Regions from separate parts of the Pseudomonas sp. S3_G06 genome, predicted to be linked through region 2. Evidence: riboswitches for the same ligand, from Rfam matches in the RefSeq annotation. Region 2 holds a riboswitch; each other region holds the start of a gene.

Region 1 (7,347 bases), 830 kb from region 2:
CGCCAGTGTCGCTGTTGGGTTTGAGCAGCACCGGGTTCATGTCGGTGTGCGGCTCGAGACCGGCCGCTTGCGCCTGCACTGCCTGCGCGCGGCCGATCTCGCCGCCGTCAGCGGTGACTGCGCTGTTGAGCGCCATGTTCTGCGGCTTGAACGGCACCACCGCCACGCCCTGGCGGGTGGCCCAGCGGCACAACGCCGTCACCAAAGTGCTTTTGCCGGCATCGGACGTAGTGCCTTGCACCATCAGAGTGGTCATGGGTGGTCCTTGATGAAAGCTTGCAAAGCCTGTTCGAGACGCAGCTCTTGCGCGGCATCGGCCGGCAGGCCGAAACGTACACTGCTGTTGTGGCTGAACAGGCGCAGGAGGATGCCGCGCCGGGCGAGGAATTCGTGCAGCGCTTCGGCGTGCTCGGTGATCAGCCACTGAAACAGCGCGCAGCCACCCTGCGGTGCAAAACCGCAACGGGTCAGCAGCGCCGCCAGCCGTTCGCTCGCTTCGTCGCTGCGAATCCGCTGACGGGTATGGCCCTCGGTGTCTTGCAGGCACGCCGTACCGAGCACTCGCGTCGGCCCGCTCACCGCCCACGGCCCGACCTGTTCGGCGAGCAGTTTGAGCAACTTGCGTTCGGCCAGAACGAAACCGAGGCGCACCCCGGCCAGACCGAAAAACTTACCGAACGAACGCAACACCACCAGCCCGACCTGATGCGCATAGGGCGCCAGGCTCAGTTGCGGCGTGTTGTCCATGAACGCTTCGTCGACCACCAGCCAGCCGCCGCGTTGCGCCAGCCGCGCATGCCAGTCGAGCAGGCGTGCCGGGGTCAGGCTGAGTCCGGTCGGATTGTTCGGATTGACCACCACCAGCACATCAAGACTGTCGAGAAAGAATTCGACTTCCTGCTCGAGCACTTCACGGACGATGTAACCGCTGCGCCGCCAGGCTTCGGCATGCTCGGCATAGCACGGCGACAACACGCCGACCTTGCCGGCCCGGCGCAGACGCGGCAGCAACTGGATGGCCATTTGAGAGCCGGCCACCGGCAACACCTGCGCGGCGCCGTAGTAATCGCAGGCGGCCTGTTCCAGACCGTCGTCGCTTTCCGGCAAGCGCGCCCAGGCGCGTAGCGGGATCTCCGGGATCGGGAACGGCCACGGCGCGAGGCCGCTGGACAGGTCAAGCCAGTCGGCCTCGGCGATCCCGTAATCGAGTGCAGCCTTGCGCAGCCGGCCACCGTGCTCAAGCATAAAATTCCGCCCCCAGGCAAAGCATCAGCAGCCACAACCATACGCCGCGCTGGACCAATTGCCAGCCACGCTCGATGGAATCGGCATCGGCCGGCGCACCTTCGCCCAGTTGCGGGCGCTCATGCAGTTCGCCGTGATAGATCGCCGGGCCACCCAACTCGACGCCCAGCGCACCGGCACCGGCCGCCATCACCGGGCCGGCGTTGGGGCTGTCCCACTGCGGCGCCTGGGTGCGCCAGCATTTGAGCGCGAGGCGGGTTTTGCCCAGTAGCGCGTAGGTCAATGCCACCAGACGCGCAGGAATGTAGTTCAACACGTCGTCGATTTTCGCCGCCGCCCAGCCGAAACGCTCGAAGCGTTCGTTGCGATAACCCCACATCGCATCGAGGGTATTGCTCAAGCGATACAGGACCACGCCCGGCGCGCCGGCGACGACAAACCAGAACAGCGCAGCGAACACCGCATCGCTGCCGTTCTCCAGCACCGATTCGGTGGCGGCACGGGCCACGGCGTTGCTGTCCAGTTCATTGGTCTGGCGGCTGACCAGATAACCGACGCGCTTGCGTGCCTCGTCCAGATCATCGGCGCGCAACGCCGCCGCGACAGGCGCGACATGTTCGCCGAGGCTGCGCATGCCGAGTGCACAATACAACGCGAGAATCTCGACGATCCAGCCGACATAGGGCGCCCAGGAAAATGCTGTGGCGAGCAAGGTCAGCGGCAGTACCGCGATAACCCACGCGGTGACGCCATGACTGCGCCAGCCACGACCGCCGGCGTTGAAGCGTTGCTCGATGCGTCCGGCAAAATTGCCGAACGCCACCAGCGGATGCCAGCGTTTCGGTTCACCGAACAGCGCATCCAGCGCTACTGCGGCGACACTCAGCAACGCCACACTCATTGACTCACTCCCCAATAATTTTCGCACAGCAACTCGTTCAGCGGCCGCGCCTGCGCCCAACCTTCGAGCACCAGCATCGGCGCCGGATAGAACTCCTTTACCGGGCCCAGACACAACACCGCCAGCGGCTTGGCACCGGCCGGCAACTTGAGCAAATCCGCCAAGGCTTGCGGTTCGAACAGCGAGACCCAGCCCATGCCCAGGCCCTCGGCACGGGAGGCCAGCCACAGGTTCTGGATCGCGCAGGACAACGAGGCCATGTCCATTTCCGGCAACGTGCGCCGACCGAAGATGTGCTTTTCGCGATCATCCATCAGCGCCGCGACCAGCACTTCTGCGCAATCGTTGATGCCTTCGACCTTGAGCTGCATGAACTCATCGCTGCGCTCGCCGAGGGCCTCGGCGGTGCGGATGCGTTCCTCTTCCACCAGATCGCGGATCTGCCCGCGCAGAGCACGATCGCTGATGCGGATGAAGCGCCAAGGCTGCATCAGGCCGACGCTCGGCGCTTGATGAGCGGCCTCGAGCAGACGACGCAGCAACTGCGGCTCGACGCTGCCACCGGTGAAGTGGCGCATGTCGCGGCGTTCGGCGATGGCCTTGTAGACCGCTGCGCGTTCGGCTTCGGAGAATGTGTTGTCGGTCATGGCCCTTTCGCGAGCAGGCTCGCTCCCACAGGGTTCAGGTCATCCATTGTGGGAGCGAGCTTGCTCGCGAAGCCGGCCTCACTGTCTGGCGCAAACAATGACGCAATCGCAGTCGGATTCGACGGGAAATAAAAGTGCACGTACGACGCCGTCATCCGCCCCTCGCGATAAACCGCCTCAGCGCCGCGCCCGCCATTGGGACTCAGCCCACGGGCAATCGGCGTCAGCTCGGTTGTAGTCAGCGAATGGTGATACGTATGCCCCCGCAAGGAACCTTCCGGCAGCTCAACCGCCTGCAACGCCAGCGCCGCCAGACGCTTCTGCATCACCGCCTCGCCCTTGAGCAAACCGACCAGCTCAGCACGGGTGCCTTCCACGTCGGTCAGCGAATCCAGCAGATAAAGCATGCCGCCACACTCGGCGAGCAACGGCTTGCCCGCCGCGTGGTGCGCGCGGATTGCTGCAAGCATCGTGGTGTTTTGCGCCAGCGCGACGTGGTGCAGTTCCGGATAACCGCCCGGCAGATACAGGCTGTCCGCCTCGGGCAATCGGGTGTCGCGGATCGGCGAGAAAAATTGCAGTTCGGCGCCCATCGCCCGCAGCAGATCGAGACTGGCGCCATAGGTGAAGGCAAAGGCTTCATCACGGGCGACGGCGATGCGCACACCTTTCAATAAGGGCTCGGCGGCGATGACGTCAGGCGCGGCGAATTCAACGGCGGGGGGCAGCGCGACTTGGCAACTGCTGGCCAGCGCATCGGCGGCCGCGTCGAGACGCAGATCCAGATCATTCAATTCGCTGGCCTGGACCAGACCGAGGTGGCGGCTCGGCAATTCGATGCCGGTCTCGCGGGACAGCGCGCCGTACCAGCGCAGACCTTCGGTGAGGCTGCCTTCGAGCAATTGCGCATGGCGCAAGGTGCCGACGCGGTTGGCCAGCACGCCAGCGAACGGCAAGTCCGGCTGATACTTCGCCAGGCCCAGCGCCAAGGCGCCAAAGGTCTGCGCCATGGCGGTGCCATCGATCACGCCGAGCACCGGCACACCGAAGTGGCGCGCCAGATCAGCGCTGGATGGCGTGCCGTCGAACAGGCCCATCACGCCCTCGATCAGAATCAGATCAGCCTCGGCGGCGGCTTCCCACAACAGCCGACGACTTTCCTGCTCGCCGACCATCCACATGTCCAATTGATAGACCGGCGCACCGCTGGCGCGCTCGAGGATCATCGGATCGAGAAAGTCCGGCCCGCATTTGAACACGCGGACCTTGCGCCCCTGATTGCGATGCAAACGGGCGAGTGCGGCGGTGACGGTGGTCTTGCCCTGACCGGAGGCCGGCGCGGCGATCAACACCGCCGGGCAGTGGCGTGGTTGCTTCAAAGTTCGACGCCTTTCTGCGCTTTGATCCCGGCCTGGAAGGCGTGCTTGAGCATGCCCATCTCGGTGACCGTGTCGCCCATCTCGATCATTTCCGGCTTGGCGCCGCGACCGGTGACCACCACGTGTTGCATCGGCGGACGCGCCTGCAAATCGCTGAGCACCTGATCGAGATCGAGGTAGCCGTGCTTGAGGGCGATGTTCAATTCGTCGAGCACCACCAGACCGATCGAAGGGTCGCGCAACAATTCGCGCGAGACTTCCCAAGCGGCGGTCGCCGCGGCGATGTCGCGCTGACGATCCTGGGTTTCCCAGGTAAAGCCTTCACCCATGACGTGGAAACGCACTTGCTCGGGGAAGCGGCGGAAAAACAATTCTTCGCCGGTGCTGTTGCGGCCCTTGATGAACTGCACCACGCCGCACTGCATGCCGTGGCCCATCGCGCGGGCGAGCATGCCGAACGCCGAGCTGCTCTTGCCTTTGCCGTTGCCGGTCAGCACCAGCACCAAGCCACATTCGTCGGGCGAGTTGGCAATGCGTTCGTCGATCACGGCTTTCTTGCGCTGCATGCGCGCCAGATGGCGCTCGTCACGCTCGGGGGAATCAGTCATGGGGGGAGCTCTCCGTTGAGGCTGGATAACGGCGGGCAGGCACAAGAATAGACGGCAAAAAGCCTGGCATCGCCCACCGTGATGCCGCTGAGATGGATCAGGCCGGTCTCCGGGCTCATGAGCGGCGTTTCGCCGGACTGCGCGCCTTCCCGCTTCTTTCGAGGCAGTGGCTCAAGGCGCAGTTTTCACTCATTCACCGTTGCGGGGGCAGCGCCGGGATCGTCGTGGCTTCGCTTGAAGACCACCCTCACCGGCTTCCCTGTTTCACTCTGTCGACGCGGGGCCACAGAGCACCTGAAACAAGCGGCGAAGGTTAGAGGGTTGGGGGTGGAGCGTCAATTGAAGAGGCGCTTTGCGCGCGAATAACTGCCGCTGCTCAATTGTGCAGCGGCAATCTTGTGCCAGACTGTGACAAGTGATATCAAAGAGCCATGCTTTTTTCCAAAAAGCCCACTACAACAATAAGGATGACGACGATGCAAGGCATGATCATCAGCAACCCGCGCCTGGAATTCCTGCGCCCGTTGCTGGAACGCTGGTTTGACTGTATCGATCGCTACAACACCGTTCGCGGCGACAACGACACGCCATATTGGCACGACGAGAAAGCCAATCTCGGCCTGCTCGCGGCAGCGGCGTGGATGGCTGAAATGGTCACGCTGAACGACACGGCCACGCGCAAACAGAACGAAGAAGGCGAACGCAATGCCCGCGCCGACCTGCTGATTGCCGGCGCCGAAGACCGCGCGTTCATTCAGGCCACGCAACGCTGGCCACGGGTCAACAACCTCAACCTGACCCAGGCCCTGCTCGACATCACCGTTGATGCCAAGCGCATCAGCTACGCCAGCGATCTCAAGCTCGGCTGCCTCTTTGTTGCTCCGCAAAAACCTCAGCACAGCGCCAGCCCCGAAGAATTGCAGGACATGGTCGACGACCTGCAAAAGGAACACACCTGCGCCGTGGCCTGGTATTTCCCCTACGCCTATCGCAAATTGCACAGCGACGCGGGCAACTATCATCCGGGCATCGCCGTGCTGTTCAAGGAAGCCCGCGGTTGAGCAGTTGAACCATCGGGCCTGCGCCCTCCTCTATGTTTAGGAATGCATTCATAGGGAAGATCAGCAATGCGCAAGGCCCAACTCGCTCTTATCATCGCCGTCGCAGGCGGGCTCGCCGCCTGCGGTGAAACCTCCAGCCTGCAAGTCTCCGACGGCACCGGTCCGTCACCGAAACTGCCCGAACCGAACAAGACGCTGATCCCGACAGTGAACATCGCCCCGGCGGTGGGCTGGCCGGACGGCGCGAAACCGACCGCAGCGGCCGGCACCCAGGTCGCGGCGTTTGCCGAAGGCCTCGATCACCCGCGCTGGCTCTATGTGCTGCCCAACGGCGATGTGCTGGTGGCGGAAACCAACGCGCCGCCCAAGCCCGATGACAGCAAAGGCATTCGTGGCTGGGTGATGAAGAAAGTCATGGGCAAGGCCGGCGCCGGCGTGCCCAGCCCGAACCGCATCACCCTGTTGCGTGATGCCGACCACGATGGCGTCGCAGAAACCCGTACGGTGTTCCTGCAGAACCTCAACTCGCCGTTTGGCATGACGCTCGTCGGCAACGATTTGTACGTAGCCGACACCGACCGCCTGCTGCGCTTCAACTACGAGCCGGGCGCCACCGAGATCAAGACCCAACCGATCAAAGTCGTCGACTTGCCTGGCGGCACGCTGAATCACCACTGGACCAAAAACGTCATCGCCAGCAAGGACGGCAACAAGCTCTACGTCACCGTCGGCTCGAACAGTAACGTTGGCGAAAACGGTCTGGATCAGGAAGAAGGCCGCGCGGCGATCTGGGAAGTGGATCGGGCGACCGGCAATCACCGGATCTTCGCCTCGGGCATTCGCAACCCCAACGGCCTCGCCTGGGAACCCACCAGCGGCGCCTTGTGGACAGCGGTCAACGAGCGTGACGAAATCGGCAGCGATCTGGTGCCGGACTACATAACCTCGGTCAAGGACGGCGGCTTCTATGGCTGGCCGTACAGCTACTATGGCCAGCACGTCGATGTGCGGGTCAAACCGCAGAATCCGGATCTGGTAGCCAAGGCCATCGCTCCGGATTACGCGGTCGGTCCGCACACCGCTTCGCTGGGCCTGACCTTCGCCGATGGCAACCGCTTGCCGGCGCAATTCAAGGAAGGCGCATTCATTGGCCAGCACGGCTCGTGGAACCGCAAACCGCACAGCGGCTACAAGGTGATTTTCGTGCCGTTTACTGGCGGCAAGCCGACCGGGCAGCCGGTGGATGTGCTGACCGGTTTCCTCGACAAGGACGAAAACGCGCTGGGCCGCCCAGTGGGCGTGGTGATCGATCAGCAAGGTGGCTTGCTGGTGGCGGATGATGTCGGGAACAAGGTGTGGCGCGTGTCGGCCAGCAAGTAAGTTAAGCGCGAAGCAAAAAATGTGGGAGCGAGCCTGCTCGCGAAAGCGGTGTATTAGTCAAATCATTGTCGACTGACACTCCGCCTTCGCGAGCAGGCTCGCTCCCACAATTAGTTATGCATACGC
Region 2 (7,347 bases):
GGTGGGGGGTTTTTCTGATGTTTTTGTGTGTATATCCGTTGCTGCGGTAACGGCTGCTTAGGGTTTCGCCCTTACGGCGACTCACTTTTTTTACAAACGCCTAAAAAAAGTAAGCAAAAAAACGCTTGCTCCTACGTTCGGCCCTCGCAGGCTCGGGTTCCTTCGCTACGGGACTGATCCGGGCGCAGCGGCTCCGGTTTGCTTCGCTGCACCTCCTTGCGCTGTGTTCGACTTCGTCGAACGGTCGCTGCGCTCCCACGCCCGGATCAATCCCTCCACTCAGCCTTCCGACGTCGCCGGTGGATCAAGATCAAGAGCACTCGAGCTTGCGCTCATTGTTGAGTGGGGCGGCTTCGCCGCGGGCAGCTGCGCTGCTTTGCTTTTGCTTTTGTGGGAGCGAGCCTGCTCGCGAAGGCGGCCTGACAGCCGACCTGTTCTTGAAGTGGTACCCAATCCAACTGTAGGAGCCGCCGAAGGCTGCGATCTTTTGATCTGGCTTTTGCTTTTGCTGTTGCTTTTGATCTTTTGCCCCTCCGTAACGAAGGTACCCCGAGCTCCAGCGAGCGGGCCGTACGCCGGGGCAAAGCCTTTTGGTTTCTTTTTTGCTGGGCCGGCACTCCGGCGTTTGAAAAAGGGACTCGCTGTAAGAGCGAAACCATAAGAAGCCGTTACCGCAGCAACGGATATACCCCCAGTTTCAGACTCACCGACCATTGACCCACGACGGACCCATGCGTAGCCTTGCGCTTTCGAGGTTCTTCGGCACTCGCCGAAGCTAAGAAGGGAACGCGGTCAAAGCCGCGGCTGCCCCCGCAACTGTGAACGGTGATGTTCGTTGCCACGCCACTGCCAGCTCAACCGATGAGCCAGCGGGAAGGCGCAATGGACGCCAGGTCTCGCGCCTGAACGCCGTCAGCCAGGAGACCTGCCTCGTCACAGATTCTCACTACAACCGGGCGGGGTGATCCGGTGGCGAATGCTTCCGGCGTGCATGCGCGCTGCCGGTTCTCGTCCCGTATGCCCGCCGCTTGCCAAAGGGCATACCGATGAAAACACTGGCCAAACTCCCCGTCACCATCGTCACCGGTTTCCTCGGCTCGGGCAAAACCACGCTGCTGCGGCACATGCTCGACAACGCTCAGGGCCGGCGCATCGCGGTGATCGTCAACGAGTTTGGCGAGCTCGGCATCGACGGTGAGATCCTCAAGCAATGCACCATCGGCTGCACCGAAGAAGAGGCCAGCGGCCGCGTATATGAGCTGGCCAACGGCTGCCTGTGCTGCACGGTGCAGGAAGAATTCTTCCCGGTAATGCGCGAACTGGTTGCCCGTCGCGGCGATCTCGACCACATCCTTATTGAAACCTCGGGCCTGGCCCTGCCAAAGCCGTTGGTGCAGGCCTTCCAGTGGCCGGAAATCCGTAGCGCCTGCACCGTTGACGCGGTGATCACCGTGGTCGACAGCCCGGCCGTCGCTGCTGGCACCTTCGCAGCGTTCCCGGATCAGGTCGATGCCCAGCGCAAACTCGATCCGAACCTCGACCACGAGTCGCCGCTGCACGAATTGTTCGCCGATCAACTGGCCAGTGCTGACCTGGTCATCCTCAACAAGGCCGACCAGACCAGCGCGGAAGATCTGGCTCGGGTGCGCGCTGAAGTCGCCGAAGAGCTGCCGCCAGCGGTAAAAATCATCGAAGCCAGCAATGGCCGCCTGCCGCTCGACGTGTTGATCGGCCTCGGCGCCGGCTCTGAAGAGCATATCGACGGCCGCCACAGCCACCACGATCACCACCATGACGGTGATGACGACGACCACGATCACGACGCCTTCGATTCGATCTCCATCGAATTGCCGCAAGCCGATGAAAGCCTGCTGCTCGACGCGCTGACGCAACTGGTGGTGCAGCACGGCATCCTGCGCGTGAAAGGCTTCGCGGCGATTCCGAACAAACCGATGCGCCTGTTGATCCAGGGTGTGGGCACGCGTTTTGACAAGCATTTCGACCGTCAGTGGGGCGCCGAAGAAGCGCGCGTCACGCGTCTGGTGCTGATCGGTCAGGAACTCGATGCCGCGCAACTCGAAGCGCAATTGCGCGCTGCGCTCAGCGTTTAAGCCATGCACCTGCTCAGGACCCAGCCCGGCGGATTCGTCTCGGACGACAACATTGCCGATCTCGGACAAACCCCCGCCGAGCTGGTGATCCTGTGCAGCGGCGATTCCAGCCTGGCGCTGCTCGCCGAGGCTGCGCAGCAATTGCCCGATGACTACCCGAGCCTGCGTCTGGCCAACCCGATGCAGGTGCAGAATCATGCCTCGGTCGATCTATATGTCGACGAAGTGCTGCGCCACGCCAAGGTCATTCTGATCTCACTGCACGGCGGCATTGCCTATTGGCGCTACGGTGTCGAGCGGCTGGTCGAGTTGTCCGAACGCGGCGTGCAACTGATTCTGGTGCCCGGCGATGACCGCCCGGACCCCGAGCTCAGTGACTTGAGCACGGTCAGCGCCGAAGTACGCGATAGACTCTGGCAATTTCTGCGTCAGGGCGGCATGGGCAATGCACTGGATTTCTTCCGTTGCCTGGGCCACCAATGGTTCGCCCGCGATTACCCGTGGAACGAGCCGCAAACCCTGCCGCGCACGGCGATTTATCACCCACAGAAAAACAGCGCTGCCCTGAGCGACTGGCAAGCCGAATGGCTGCCCGGTCAACCGGTGGCGGCGCTGTTGTTCTATCGCTCGCATTTGCAAGCGGCGAACACGGCGTTCATCGATGTGTTCTGCCAGCGCTTACAGGCAGCCGGGCTCAGTCCGCTGCCGATCGCGGTGGCCAGTCTGAAAGAACCCGGTTGCTTGTCGGTGGTCGAGGATTGGCTGGATGAAGTCGAGGCGGGGGTGATTATCAACACCACCGGTTTTGCCCAATCGAGTCCCGAAGCACCGCATCTGCGCCCGTTTCGCCGCAACATCCCGGTAATTCAAGCGATCTGCGCCCAGGACAACGAGCCCGGCTGGCGCGACAGCGAACAGGGCCTCGGGCCGCGTGATCTGGCGATGCACATTGCTTTGCCAGAGCTTGACGGGCGCATCATCAGCCGACCGATCAGCTTCAAGGATCTGGCCTGGCGCAGCGAGCGCAGCCAGTCCGATGTGGTCTGCTACCGCGCCCAGCCCGAACGCATGGATTTCGTCGCCGAACTGGCGCGGCGCTGGGTAGCTTTGGCACGCGTGCCGAACGGCGAAAAACGCATCGCGCTGATCCTCGCCAACTACCCGACCCGTGACGGCCGCATCGGCAATGGCGTCGGCCTCGATACGCCGGCGGCGGCGCTGAACATCCTCCGCGCATTGCGTGCCGAAGGTTATCCGATCACGGCCGAGTTGCCCGACAGCGGCACCGAACTGATCCAGCAACTGCTCGGCGGCGTCAGCAACGACCTCGACAGTCTCGACTTGCGCCCGTGCCAGCAGAGCCTGGCGATGGACGATTACCTGGCAATGTTCAATGCGTTGCCGCAGGCGAATCGCGCGGCGGTAGTCGAGCGTTGGGGATCGCCACACAACGATCCGATGTGTCGCGACGGCCGGCTGATGATCGCCGGTCTGCGTTTCGGTCTGACCTTTGTCGGCATCCAGCCGGCACGCGGTTATCAGGTCGATCCGAGCGCGGTGTATCACGACCCGGATCTGGTCCCGCCGCACGGCTATCTGGCGTTCTATTTCTGGTTGCGCAACACCTACGGGGCCCACGGCGTGATCCACGTCGGCAAGCATGGCAATCTCGAATGGCTGCCGGGCAAGGGCGTTGGGCTATCGGAAAACTGCTGGCCGGATGCGTTGCTAGGGCCGCTGCCGAATATCTATCCGTTCATCGTCAACGACCCGGGCGAGGGCGCCCAGGCCAAACGCCGCACGCAGGCGGTGATCATCGACCACTTGATGCCACCGCTGACCCGCGCCGAAACCTACGGCCCGCTGCGCAATCTGGAGCTGCTGGCCGACGAATATTACGAGGCGCAACTGCTCGATCCGCGCCGTGCCCGCGAGTTGCAACGCGACATTCTGCAACTGGTGCGGGACACGCAGATCGACAGGGAACTGCAACTGGATGCAGCGCTGGACAGCGACGCCGATGCGGCGATCTGGTTGCCGCGTCTGGACACTTATCTGTGCGACCTGAAGGAATCGCAGATTCGCGATGGGTTGCACATTTTTGGCGAATCGCCGAGCGGGCGCTTGCGTATCGACACCTTGCTGGCGTTGCTGCGCATCCCGCGCGGTGACGGCAAGGGCGCGCAGTCGAGTCTGCTGCGAGCACTGGCCAACGCGTTTGATCTCGGTTTTGATCCGCTGGATTGCGCCTTGGCCGATCCTTGGAACGGCCCGCGTCCGACCGAGTTGCAGACCATCAGCGAAGAAGTCTGGCGCACCGCCGGCGACACCCGCGAGCGCCTCGAATTGTTTGCCGCAGACTTGATCTCCCAAACACTGAACGTGCCCTGTGGGAGCGAGCCTGCTCGCGAAAGCGGTGTGTCAGTAAAAGAACAGCTGTCTGACCCGACGCCTTCGCGAGCAGGCTCGCTCCCACAAGGGTCGGGTTGGGCTGAGGTTAATTCGATAATCGAGCATCTGCGCGAAGTCGTCGCCCCACGGCTCGATGCTTGTGGCCCGGCCGAAATGCGCGGGCTGCTCGACGCCCTCAGCGGTCGTTTCGTCCCTGCCGGCCCCAGCGGTGCTCCGAGCCGTGGCCGTCTCGACGTGCTGCCGACCGGGCGCAACTTCTATTCGGTGGACGTGCGCAATCTGCCGACCACCACCGCGTGGCGCATCGGATTCCAGTCGGCAACGCTGATTCTTGAGCGACACCTGCAGGATCACGGCGATCACTTGCGCCAGCTCGGCTTGTCCGTGTGGGGCACCGCAACCATGCGCACCGGCGGCGACGACATCGCTCAGGCCATGGCGTTGATGGGCGTGCGTCCGATCTGGGCCACGGGCAGTCAGCGTGTGGATGATTTCGAGATTCTGCCGCTGAGTCTGCTCGATCGTCCGCGGGTCGACGTGACATTGCGGGTTTCGGGGTTTTTCCGTGATGCGTTTGCCAATCTCATCCGCCTGTTCGACGCCGCCGTGCAAGCGGTGGCCGCGCTGGATGAACCGGATGACTTGAACCCATTGGCCGCCAAGGTACGTGCCGAACGCGAGGCGCTGTTGCAGTCGGGCGTCGATGAAGACACCGCGCGGCGTCAGGCCGGGTGGCGCATCTTCGGCGCGAAACCGGGGGCGTATGGCGCCGGGGTGCAAGGCGCGATCGATGGGCGTCTGTGGCAGAGCCGCGAAGACCTCGCCGAGGTCTACCTGAACTGGGGCGCCTACGCTTACGGCGGCGCCGACGAGGGCACGGCTGCCCGCGAGCAGTTCAGCCAGCGCCTGAGCCAGGTGCAGGCAGTTCTGCAAAACCAGGACAACCGCGAGCATGACTTGCTCGATTCCAACGATTACTACCAGTTCCAGGGCGGCATGCTCGCGGCGGTGGAGACTCTGCGTGGCGAAGCGGCGGCCAGCTATCACGGCGATCACAGCCAGCCGGATTTGCCGAAGATTCGTACCCTGAAGGAAGAGTTGAACCGCGTGGTGCGCGCGCGCGCGGCGAATCCGAAGTGGATCGACGGAATCAAGCGTCACGGCTACAAAGGCGCGTTCGAACTGGCGGCGACGGTTGATAATCTGTTCGCCTTCGATGCGACTACGCAGTTGATCGATGACCATCAATATGCGTTGCTGGCGGAGGCATATTTGCTTGATCCGGCGACCCGGGATTTTGTTCGTGAACATAATCCGCATGCGTTGCGCGACATGACCGAACGCATGCTCGAAGCGCAGCAGCGCGGGATGTGGCAGGAGCCTGGGGCTTATAAAGAGGCGCTGGAGAATTTGCTGTTGGATGTCGAGGAAGATATGTAGCCGCTAAAAAGCTACCCTCACCCCAGCCCTCTCCCGGAGGGAGAGGGAGAGGGAGCCGATTTGTGTTGGTTTTGAGGCCTGAGTTCAAATCGATAATTCAGGTCGGCGCAACTTTCAAGAACACCCGGATCAGTTCCCTCTCCCTCTGGGAGAGGGTTAGGGTGAGGGCCACCCAACTGACACCCCACTAAAACTCAAGCACACCAAAGACCACGAAAGGGAAAACCCAAATGACCGACACCCCGCATTTCCCACTCTCCGCCGTGGTCGGCGCCGATGACTTGAAGCTCGCCCTGTGCCTGACCGCCATCGACCCGAAAATCGGCGGCGTACTCATCGAAGGTCCGCGCGGCATGGCCAAGTCGACGCTGGCCCGGGGCCTGGCAGATCTGCTCGCCAGCGGCCAGTTTGTCACGTTGCCGTTGGGCGCTACCGAAGAGCGGCTGGTCGGCACCCTCGATCTCGACGCTGCCCTGAGCGACGGTCGCGCGCAGTTTTCGCCCGGTGTTCTGGCCAAGGCTGACGGTGGCGTGCTCTATGTCGATGAGGTCAATCTGCTGCCCGACCACTTGGTCGACCTGCTGCTCGATGTCGCCGCCAGCGGTACCAATCTGATCGAGCGTGACGGCATTTCCCATCGGCATTCGGCCAAATTCGTCCTGATCGGCACCATGAACCCGGAAGAGGGCGAACTGCGGCCGCAACTGCTTGACCGCTTCGGTTTGAACGTTGCCCTCAGCGGCCACACCGCGCCCGCCGAACGCGGACAGATCATTCGCCGGCGGCTGGATTTCGACAGCGATCCACAAGGGTTCTGCGCGCAGTGGGCGAGCGAGCAACACATCCTGCGTTCGCGCTGTGAAAGCGCCCGCGAGCGCTTGGCAGCCATCCCACTGGATGACGCGGCATTGGCGTTGATTACCGAGCGTTGTTTCGCTGCTGGCGTCGATGGCTTGCGTGCCGATCTGGTCTGGTTGCGCGCGGCTCGCGCCCATGCGGCGTGGCGTGGGGCGGATGCGATTGCTGAAGAGGACATCGACGCGGTGGCCGAATTTGCCCTGCGCCATCGCCGTCGCGAGCAGCCCTTGGCCGGCGCGGAGCCACAAGCGCAATCTCCGTCAGGCGCAGACAGCAAATCCGGTGAAGGGCAGGGCCAGTGGGGCGAGATGCCGGCGACGGCGCAAGCCACCGGTACCCGCCGCGAAGTTCCGAGCTGGCCACCACTGGCAAAAAAGCCCTAGGCATTCGCCCCCGGTCCGACGCGGGGGCGAATGCCAGACCCCGTGCCGGACAACTAGACAATGGCCGCCAGGGCCAGCGGCATGCGGCCGGCAGCGGATCGGTGAACTGGCCGGGCACGCTGCTCAATGGCCGCCCCCAGCGC
Region 3 (7,347 bases), 820 kb from region 2:
GCGGTCAGCGAGCCGGAAGCGCCGAAGGTACTGCGTGCCCTCGCGCAAAGCCGTTCGGTGCAGACCAGCCGCGCTGCCTCGCCGCGTATTCACAAACCGGCGGTGCAAGCGCGGGTCGCGGCGATCACTGCCAGGGATGCGCAACGCCAATCGCCGTTTGCTCAGCGCATCGCCAAACAGCGCGGCAAGCTCGACCTGCCGTTATTCCCGACCACCACCATTGGCTCGTTTCCGCAGACGGCGGCGATTCGTCTGGCGCGTCAGGCCTATAAGCAAGGCAAGCTCAGCGCGGCCGATTACACCGATGCGATGCACACGGAGATCCGCCACGCGGTGGAAATTCAAGAACGCCTCGGCCTGGATGTGCTGGTGCACGGTGAGGCAGAGCGCAACGACATGGTCGAATACTTCGCCGAACAGCTCGACGGCTATGCCTTCACCCGCTTTGGCTGGGTGCAGAGCTATGGTTCGCGCTGCGTCAAACCGGCGGTGATCTTCGGTGACCTGCGCCGCCCGCAAGCGATGACGGTCGAGTGGATTCGTTACGCCCAGGGCCTCACCGACAAGGTCATGAAAGGCATGCTGACCGGCCCGGTGACCATGCTGATGTGGTCGTTCCCGCGCGAAGATGTCAGCCGCGAAGTGCAGGCACGACAACTGGCGCTGGCCATTCGTGACGAGGTGAATGATCTGGAAGCGGCAGGAATCAAAATCGTGCAGATCGACGAAGCGGCGTTCCGTGAAGGCTTGCCGTTACGCCGGGCGCAGTGGCCGGCGTATCTGGAATGGGCAAGCGCAGCGTTCCGCCTGTGCGCCTCCGGCGTGCGCGACGAAACGCAAATCCACACGCACATGTGCTACAGCGAATTCAACGATGTGATCGAGTCGATCGCGGCGATGGACGCCGATGTCATCACCATTGAAACCTCGCGTTCGGACATGGAACTGCTCGAAGCGTTTGAAGCGTTCGCCTACCCGAACGACATCGGCCCCGGCGTGTACGATATTCACTCGCCACGGATTCCCGATGTGTCGGAAATGGTTGGCTTGCTGCGCAAGGCGGCGCAGCGTATTCCGGTTGAGCGTCTGTGGGTCAATCCGGATTGCGGTTTGAAAACCCGAGGCTGGCCTGAGACCGAAGCGGCGCTGGTGCACATGGTCAGCGCCGCACGGCAACTGCGCAAAGAGTGGGCCTGACCCTTTACCGCCCTGGAATACATAACCCTGTGGGAGCGAGCCTGCTCGCGAAAGCGGTGTGTCAGTCGACCTCAATGTTGGATGACCTGACGCTTTCGCGAGCAAGCTCGCTCCCACAGAATTCGCGTTCCCCCTGTCATTCACGGCAACACACAAATCCTTTGTGGGAGCGAGCCTGCTCGCGAAAGCGGTGTGTCAGCTACACATGCATCAGGCAAGGAAACGCAATATCGGTGCACCATCGAACGGGTCCGTCAGATAGTGCGCCCTGACGCCGAAAGTCGTCTGTAACCGCTCCGGCGTCAGCACGTGCAGCGGCTCGCCCAATGCCACCAGACGCCCGCGCTCCAACACCGCCAGGCGATCGCACTTGAGCGCCTGATTGAGATCGTGCAGGGCGATCAACGTCGTCACCGGCAGTGCGCGCACCACTTGCAGAATGCTCAACTGATGCTGGATATCGAGGTGGTTGGCCGGCTCGTCGAGCAGCAGGATCTGCGGGCGCTGGGCCAGTGCGCGGGCGATGTGCACGCGCTGGCGTTCGCCACCGGAGAGGCTGCGCCAGAGGCGGTTGCGCAGGTGCACGGCGTCGACGTCGACCAGCGCTTGCTCGACGATGGCGTCATCGGCCGGCGACCACGGTTGCAGCGCCGACAACCACGGCGTGCGCCCCAGCGCCACCGCGTCGAACACGCGAATGCCATCGTCGGTATCGGCCTGTTGCTCAACCACCGCGAGCGTCTGCGCGATGCTGCGCCGCGACATTTTGCCCAGCGCCTGACCGCCGAGCTGCACATGGCCCGCGCTCGGTTCGCGCAGGCCGGCGAGCAGTTTCAGCAGCGTGGATTTCCCCGAACCGTTCGGCCCGACAATGCCCAGGGTCTCGCCGCGCTGAACATCGAGACTGACACCATTGAGCAACTCGGCACCGCGCACTTTGAAGCCCACACCCGCACAACTTAAAACCGTGTTCATCGCGCCGATCTCCGGCCCACCAGAATCAGCGCGAACACCGGTGCGCCGACCAGCGCAGTGATCACGCCGACCGGGATCACCTGACCCTTGATCAGGGTGCGCGACAGCACATCGGCGGCAATCAGAAACACCGCACCGCCCAGCGCACTGGCGGGCAACAGACGCGCATGCCCCGTGCCGAGCAACAACCGCGCGGCATGGGGAATCACCAGACCGACAAAGCCGATCGAGCCGACAATCGACACCATCACCGCCGTCACCAGCGCGGCGCAGCCGATCAGCAGGATCTGCACTCGGCGCACGGCAATGCCGAGGGAGGCTGCCGAGTCCGCGCCAAAGGTGAACGCATCCAGCGCCCGGCGGTGCCACAGACAAACGACCAGCCCGAGCAAGGCCACTGGGACCGCCAGCCACACCGACGGCCAGCGCACGCCGCCGAGATTGCCGAGCAGCCAGAACATGATCCCGCGCGCTTGTTCGGAGCTGGCCGAGCGGGTGATCAGAAACGCGGTGAGGGCGTTGAACAATTGCGAACCGGCGATCCCGGCCAGAATGATCTGCCCGGTGCCGCTGGCCGAGCCGCTGACCCGCGCCAACAGGATCACCAGTACGAACGCGGTCACCGCGCCGGCAAAGGCACCGACCGACAATGAAATCGCCCCGGCGCCGACGCCAAGCAGGGCGACCATCACCGCGCCGGTCGAGGCACCCGCGGAAATCCCCAGCAGATACGGATCGGCCAGCGGATTGCGCAGCAGCGATTGCAGAATCACCCCGCACGTCGCCAGGCCGGCGCCGCAAGCCGCCGCGACCAGCGCGCGGGTCAGGCGATAGTTCCAGACGATACCTTCGTCGATCGGGTCGAGCACATAACCGGCGCTCCACAGCTTGTTGGCCAGCACCTGCAATACCACGCTCGGCTCGATCGAAGTCTCGCCAATAGCCACGCCGCCAATCAGCGCGACCGACAACGTCAACAGCACCAGCAGCAAACGGATCAGGCGTCTGCTCATGGCGACAGGTCGTAGCCGTTGATCGCGCTGGCCAGTTGTGCGAGGCCGTCGAAGGTGCGCAGGCTGGCCTGCATGTCCATGGCGTCTAGGATGATGATGCGGTTGTGCTTGACCGCGTCCATGTTGCGCGTCACCGGATCACTGCGCAGGAAGGCGAGTTTTTTCTGATAGTCGTCCGCCGGGAAACGCCGACGATCCATGCGCGCGATCACCAGAAATGTCGGGTTGGCCTTGGCGATGGTTTCCCAGCCGACGGTCGGCCATTCTTCATCCGACTCGACGACGTTGCGCACGCCGAGGGTGCTGAGCATGAAATCGGGAACGCCTTTGTGCCCGGCCACGAACGGCTCGATGTCCATCTCGGCGCTGGAGAACCACACAAGGGCGCTGACGTCTTTGCGCTGCTGCTTTTTCGCGGTGGCGATCGACTGCGCGAGGCTGGCTTTGAGCTGCTCATTGAGCTGCTCGCCACGCGCCTGCACATCGAAAATCGCTGCGAGCTGGCTCACGGCTTTGTAGATGCTGTCGATGCGAAACGGCGCCAGCCGCGTGCCGTCCGAGCCGACGAGGTTGTCCTTGGCTTCGCAATCGGAGGGCAGCAGATAGGTAGGAATCTTCAGTTCATGAAACTGCTCGCGAGTGCCGACCGCGCCTTGCGGGCCGACCATCCATTCCAGCTCGACGGCAACCAGCTCCGGGCGTTTAGCGATCACCGCTTCGAAACTCGGCTCGTTGTCGGCGAGGCGCTCGATCCTGTCGTTCTGCGCTTTGTATGTGCCCAGCACGTCGTTGAACCACAACGAGGTGCCGACGACTTTGTCGCCCAGGCCCAAGGCATAAAGCATTTCCGTACCGGCCTGGCCGATGGTCACCGTGCGCGCAGGCGCGTGCTGAAAGGTCAGGCTGCTGCCACAGTTTTCCACGGTCAGCGGATACGCAGTCGGCGACGCTTGCGCCAGGGCGCAAAGGCTCAGAGCGGTGAGCAGGGTGGCAACGCGGGGCAGCAGCATGGGGCAGTCTCCAGGGGAACCGTACGGGAGCGGGCGGGTACGGTTGGAAACACACCTCGGGCGCAGTCGTGGAAACTGCGCAAGGCCGGCACGGGGAAAATACGCGCGGCACGATGTCCTTCCCGGACACCCCGCCGGTTAGTCAGTCGCTGTGCCGGCAGGTCTCCTGACTGATGCGTCATCGCCACGCTCCGGCCTTCCCGGGGTTCACCCAGTGGCAGTCGAGGAGCAGGCTCGGCACCTACAGTTGCGGGGGCAGTTCCGATTGATGCTGTGCAAGCATTTCGGATTCCCTATTAATTCCGTGTGGAAACCGGCGGCGGCATGGTAGTCGATTTGCACGGTGGAGGGGGAGGCGAATCTGCCACAGCGTCGATTTTGTCGTCGGCATTGCAATCGGCCGTATGCACTGATTAATATACGTTCCATATACATTTCGTATCGGATACAAATATGGGCATCGTAAAAATTTCAGAGGACATGCACGAGAACCTGCGCATCTCCAGCAACGCCCTCAGCCGCTCGATCAACGCGCAGGCCGAGCACTGGATGCGCATCGGCATGCTCGCCGAGCTGCACCCCAACCTCGACCACAGCGCCATTTGCCGCCTGCTGATCCGCGCCGAACAGAACGGTGGCCTGGATCTGCAACAACTGACTCAGGAAGCCGTCAGCGCATGAGAAACCAGATCAAGATCAACACGCCGGCCGACATCGAAAAATCCCGCGCCGCCGGCAAACTCGCCGCCGAAGTACTGGCGATGCTGGTGCCGCATGTGAAGGCCGGGGTGACCACCGATGAGCTGGACCGGTTGTGCAACGACTACATCGTCAATGTGCAGAAAGCCGTGCCGGCCAACGTCGGTTATCACGGCTTTCCGAAAACCGTCTGCGCGTCGGTCAACGATGTGGTGTGCCACGGCATTCCATCGGGTACGCCATTGAAAGACGGCGACATCGTCAACCTCGACATCGCGGTGATCAAGGACGGCTGGTTCGGCGATACCAGTCGCATGTATGTGGTGGGCGAGGCGACTCCTGAAGCGCAGCACCTGATCAAGACCACTTACGACGCGATGTGCGCGGGCATTCGCGCAGTGAAACCGGGCGCAACGCTGGGCGATATCGGTCATGCGATCCAGAGCCTGGCGGAGGCGGAGGGCTTCAGCGTGGTGCGCGAGTACTGCGGCCATGGCATCGGCAAGGTCTATCACGACGAACCGCAAATCCTGCATTACGGCTTTCCCAATCAAGGGCTGAAGCTCAAGGCCGGGATGATTTTCACCGTGGAACCGATGCTCAATGCCGGCAAACGCCATGTGAAGAACATGCCAGACGGCTGGACCGTGCTGACCAAGGATGGCTCCTTGTCGGCGCAGTGGGAGCATATGGTCGCGGTGACGGAAAACGGGTTTGAAGTGCTGACGGCGTGGCCGGATCAGATTGAAGGGTATTCCCCGATCAATTGAACAATCCCGAACCTGTGGGAGCGAGCCTGCTCGCGAAAAGGTTGTGTCAGTCACCATTAATGTTGAGTGACACAGCGCATTCGCGAGCAGGCTCGCTCCCACAGGGGGATTTCAGTGGATTGGAAATCTAGTGAGCACCGGCAGCCTTGTTCAAATCGCTCTCGGTCCATTCGGTGTAAACACAAGCATCCGCCGTCGCCCAGCGCACCCGGACCGGATCGCCGGCCTTGAGCGGCATGCCTGCCGCCGACAGCGCTTTCACCGTCATCGACGTCCCGCCCGCAGTGACCACGCTGCACGTCTGGCTCTCACCGAGAAACAGCACCTCCACAACATTCGCCGATACCTCATTCCAACCCGCCGCCAGCGGCTCATCCAGCGCCTGCTGCGTGCTCAGCGCCAAGGCCTTTTCCGGACGCACCATCAGCAGCACATCCTGATCAGTGTGCAACCCGGACGTCAGCCGAATCGACAACAACTGCCCCTCGAAACTCGCTGCCGCATTGCCTTGCGCCTTGAGCTTGAGGAAGTTCGAATTGCCCAGAAACGACGCGACAAAGGCATTCGGCGGATTCTGGTAAAGGTCGTAACCACTGCCCAGACCAACGATTTTGCCGTGGCTGAAAATCGCGATGCGTTGCGACAGCCGCATGGCTTCTTCCTGGTCGTGGGTCACGTAAACGATGGTGATACCCAGGCGCCGGTGCAGCTGGCGCAGTTCATCCTGCAAGTCCTCGCGCAGCTTCTTGTCCAGCGCGCCCAGCGGTTCGTCCATCAGCAGGATGCGTGGCTCGTAAACCAGTGCCCTGGCGATGGCGACACGTTGTTGCTGACCGCCGGACAGTTGCGAAGGGCGGCGATGGGCGAACTGTTCGAGCTGCACCAGCTTCAACATCGCATCGACGCGTTTTTCACGCTCGGCGGCAGCCAGTTTACGGATCGCCAAAGGGAAGGCGATGTTGTCGCGCACCGACAGATGCGGGAACAGCGAATAGCGCTGGAAGACCATGCCGATGTCGCGCTTGTGCGGCGGCACGTTGACCAGCGACTGGCCGTTGACGAGGATCTCGCCGCTGCTCGGTGTTTCGAACCCGGCGAGCATCGACAGCGTCGTACTCTTGCCCGAGCCGCTGGAGCCGAGAAAGGTCAGGAATTCGCCGTCCTTGATGTCCAGCGAGATGTTATCGACGGCAGCAAAATCGCCGTAGTGCTTGTTCAGGTTGCGCAGGCTGACCAGGGGTTTGTCGCTCTGCTGGGATGCGTCTTTGATCACGGCACTCATGTCGTACTCCTGGGCGCTCAGGCGCTGATTTCGTTGCGCCGGCGCAGCGCGGCGGCGATCACCATGACCAATACCGACAGGCCGATCAGCAGCGTCGAAGCGACGGCGATCACCGGGGTCAGGTCTTGGCGCAGGGTGGTCCACATTTTCACGGGAAGGGTTTGCAGAGTCGGGCTTGCCATCATCACGCTGAGCACCACTTCGTCCCATGAAACGAGGAAGGCGAAGAGGGCGCCGGCGACCATCCCCGGGCGGATCGCCGGGAATGTCACCTTGAACACCGCTTGCAAGCGCGAGGCACCGCAGATCACCGCCGCGTCTTCAATCGACTGATCGAACAGCTTCAGCGAGTTGATGATCGAGATGATGGTGAACGGCAGCGCGACGATCACATGGCTGAC

The links. Region 2 has a riboswitch for cobalamin ahead of cobW (cobalamin biosynthesis protein CobW). Riboswitches for the same ligand answer to the same signal wherever they lie in the genome.
Region 1: it holds a riboswitch for cobalamin, as region 2 does, so the genes downstream of both, cobO (cob(I)yrinic acid a,c-diamide adenosyltransferase) here and cobW (cobalamin biosynthesis protein CobW) in region 2, are expected to answer to the same signal.
Region 3: it holds a riboswitch for cobalamin, as region 2 does, so the genes downstream of both, AB4N47_RS08065 (ABC transporter substrate-binding protein) here and cobW (cobalamin biosynthesis protein CobW) in region 2, are expected to answer to the same signal.

Annotation. Positions count from the first base shown of each region.
Region 1 is NZ_CP162738.1:3,382,628-3,389,974, forward strand. Features, by position in the region: gene AB4N47_RS15065 (cobyric acid synthase) at 1-256, opposite strand, end outside; gene cobD (threonine-phosphate decarboxylase CobD) at 253-1,245, opposite strand; gene cbiB (adenosylcobinamide-phosphate synthase CbiB) at 1,238-2,146, opposite strand; gene bluB (5,6-dimethylbenzimidazole synthase) at 2,143-2,793, opposite strand; gene AB4N47_RS15085 (cobyrinate a,c-diamide synthase) at 2,790-4,172, opposite strand; gene cobO (cob(I)yrinic acid a,c-diamide adenosyltransferase) at 4,169-4,780, opposite strand; cobalamin riboswitch at 4,864-5,093, opposite strand; gene AB4N47_RS15095 (hypothetical protein) at 5,257-5,841, shown strand; gene AB4N47_RS15100 (PQQ-dependent sugar dehydrogenase) at 5,908-7,221, shown strand.
Region 2 is NZ_CP162738.1:2,557,298-2,564,644, reverse strand. Features, by position in the region: cobalamin riboswitch at 736-947, shown strand; gene cobW (cobalamin biosynthesis protein CobW) at 1,047-2,111, shown strand; gene cobN (cobaltochelatase subunit CobN) at 2,115-5,963, shown strand; gene AB4N47_RS11445 (ATP-binding protein) at 6,194-7,204, shown strand; gene AB4N47_RS11440 (vWA domain-containing protein) at 7,177-7,347, shown strand, end outside.
Region 3 is NZ_CP162738.1:1,740,975-1,748,321, forward strand. Features, by position in the region: gene metE (5-methyltetrahydropteroyltriglutamate--homocysteine S-methyltransferase) at 1-1,197, shown strand, start outside; partial or broken gene AB4N47_RS08055 (ABC transporter ATP-binding protein) at 1,408-2,076, opposite strand; gene AB4N47_RS08060 (FecCD family ABC transporter permease) at 2,169-3,185, opposite strand; gene AB4N47_RS08065 (ABC transporter substrate-binding protein) at 3,182-4,195, opposite strand; cobalamin riboswitch at 4,335-4,528, opposite strand; gene AB4N47_RS08070 (ParD-like family protein) at 4,649-4,876, shown strand; gene map (type I methionyl aminopeptidase) at 4,873-5,664, shown strand; gene AB4N47_RS08080 (ABC transporter ATP-binding protein) at 5,792-6,946, opposite strand; gene AB4N47_RS08085 (ABC transporter permease) at 6,964-7,347, opposite strand, start outside.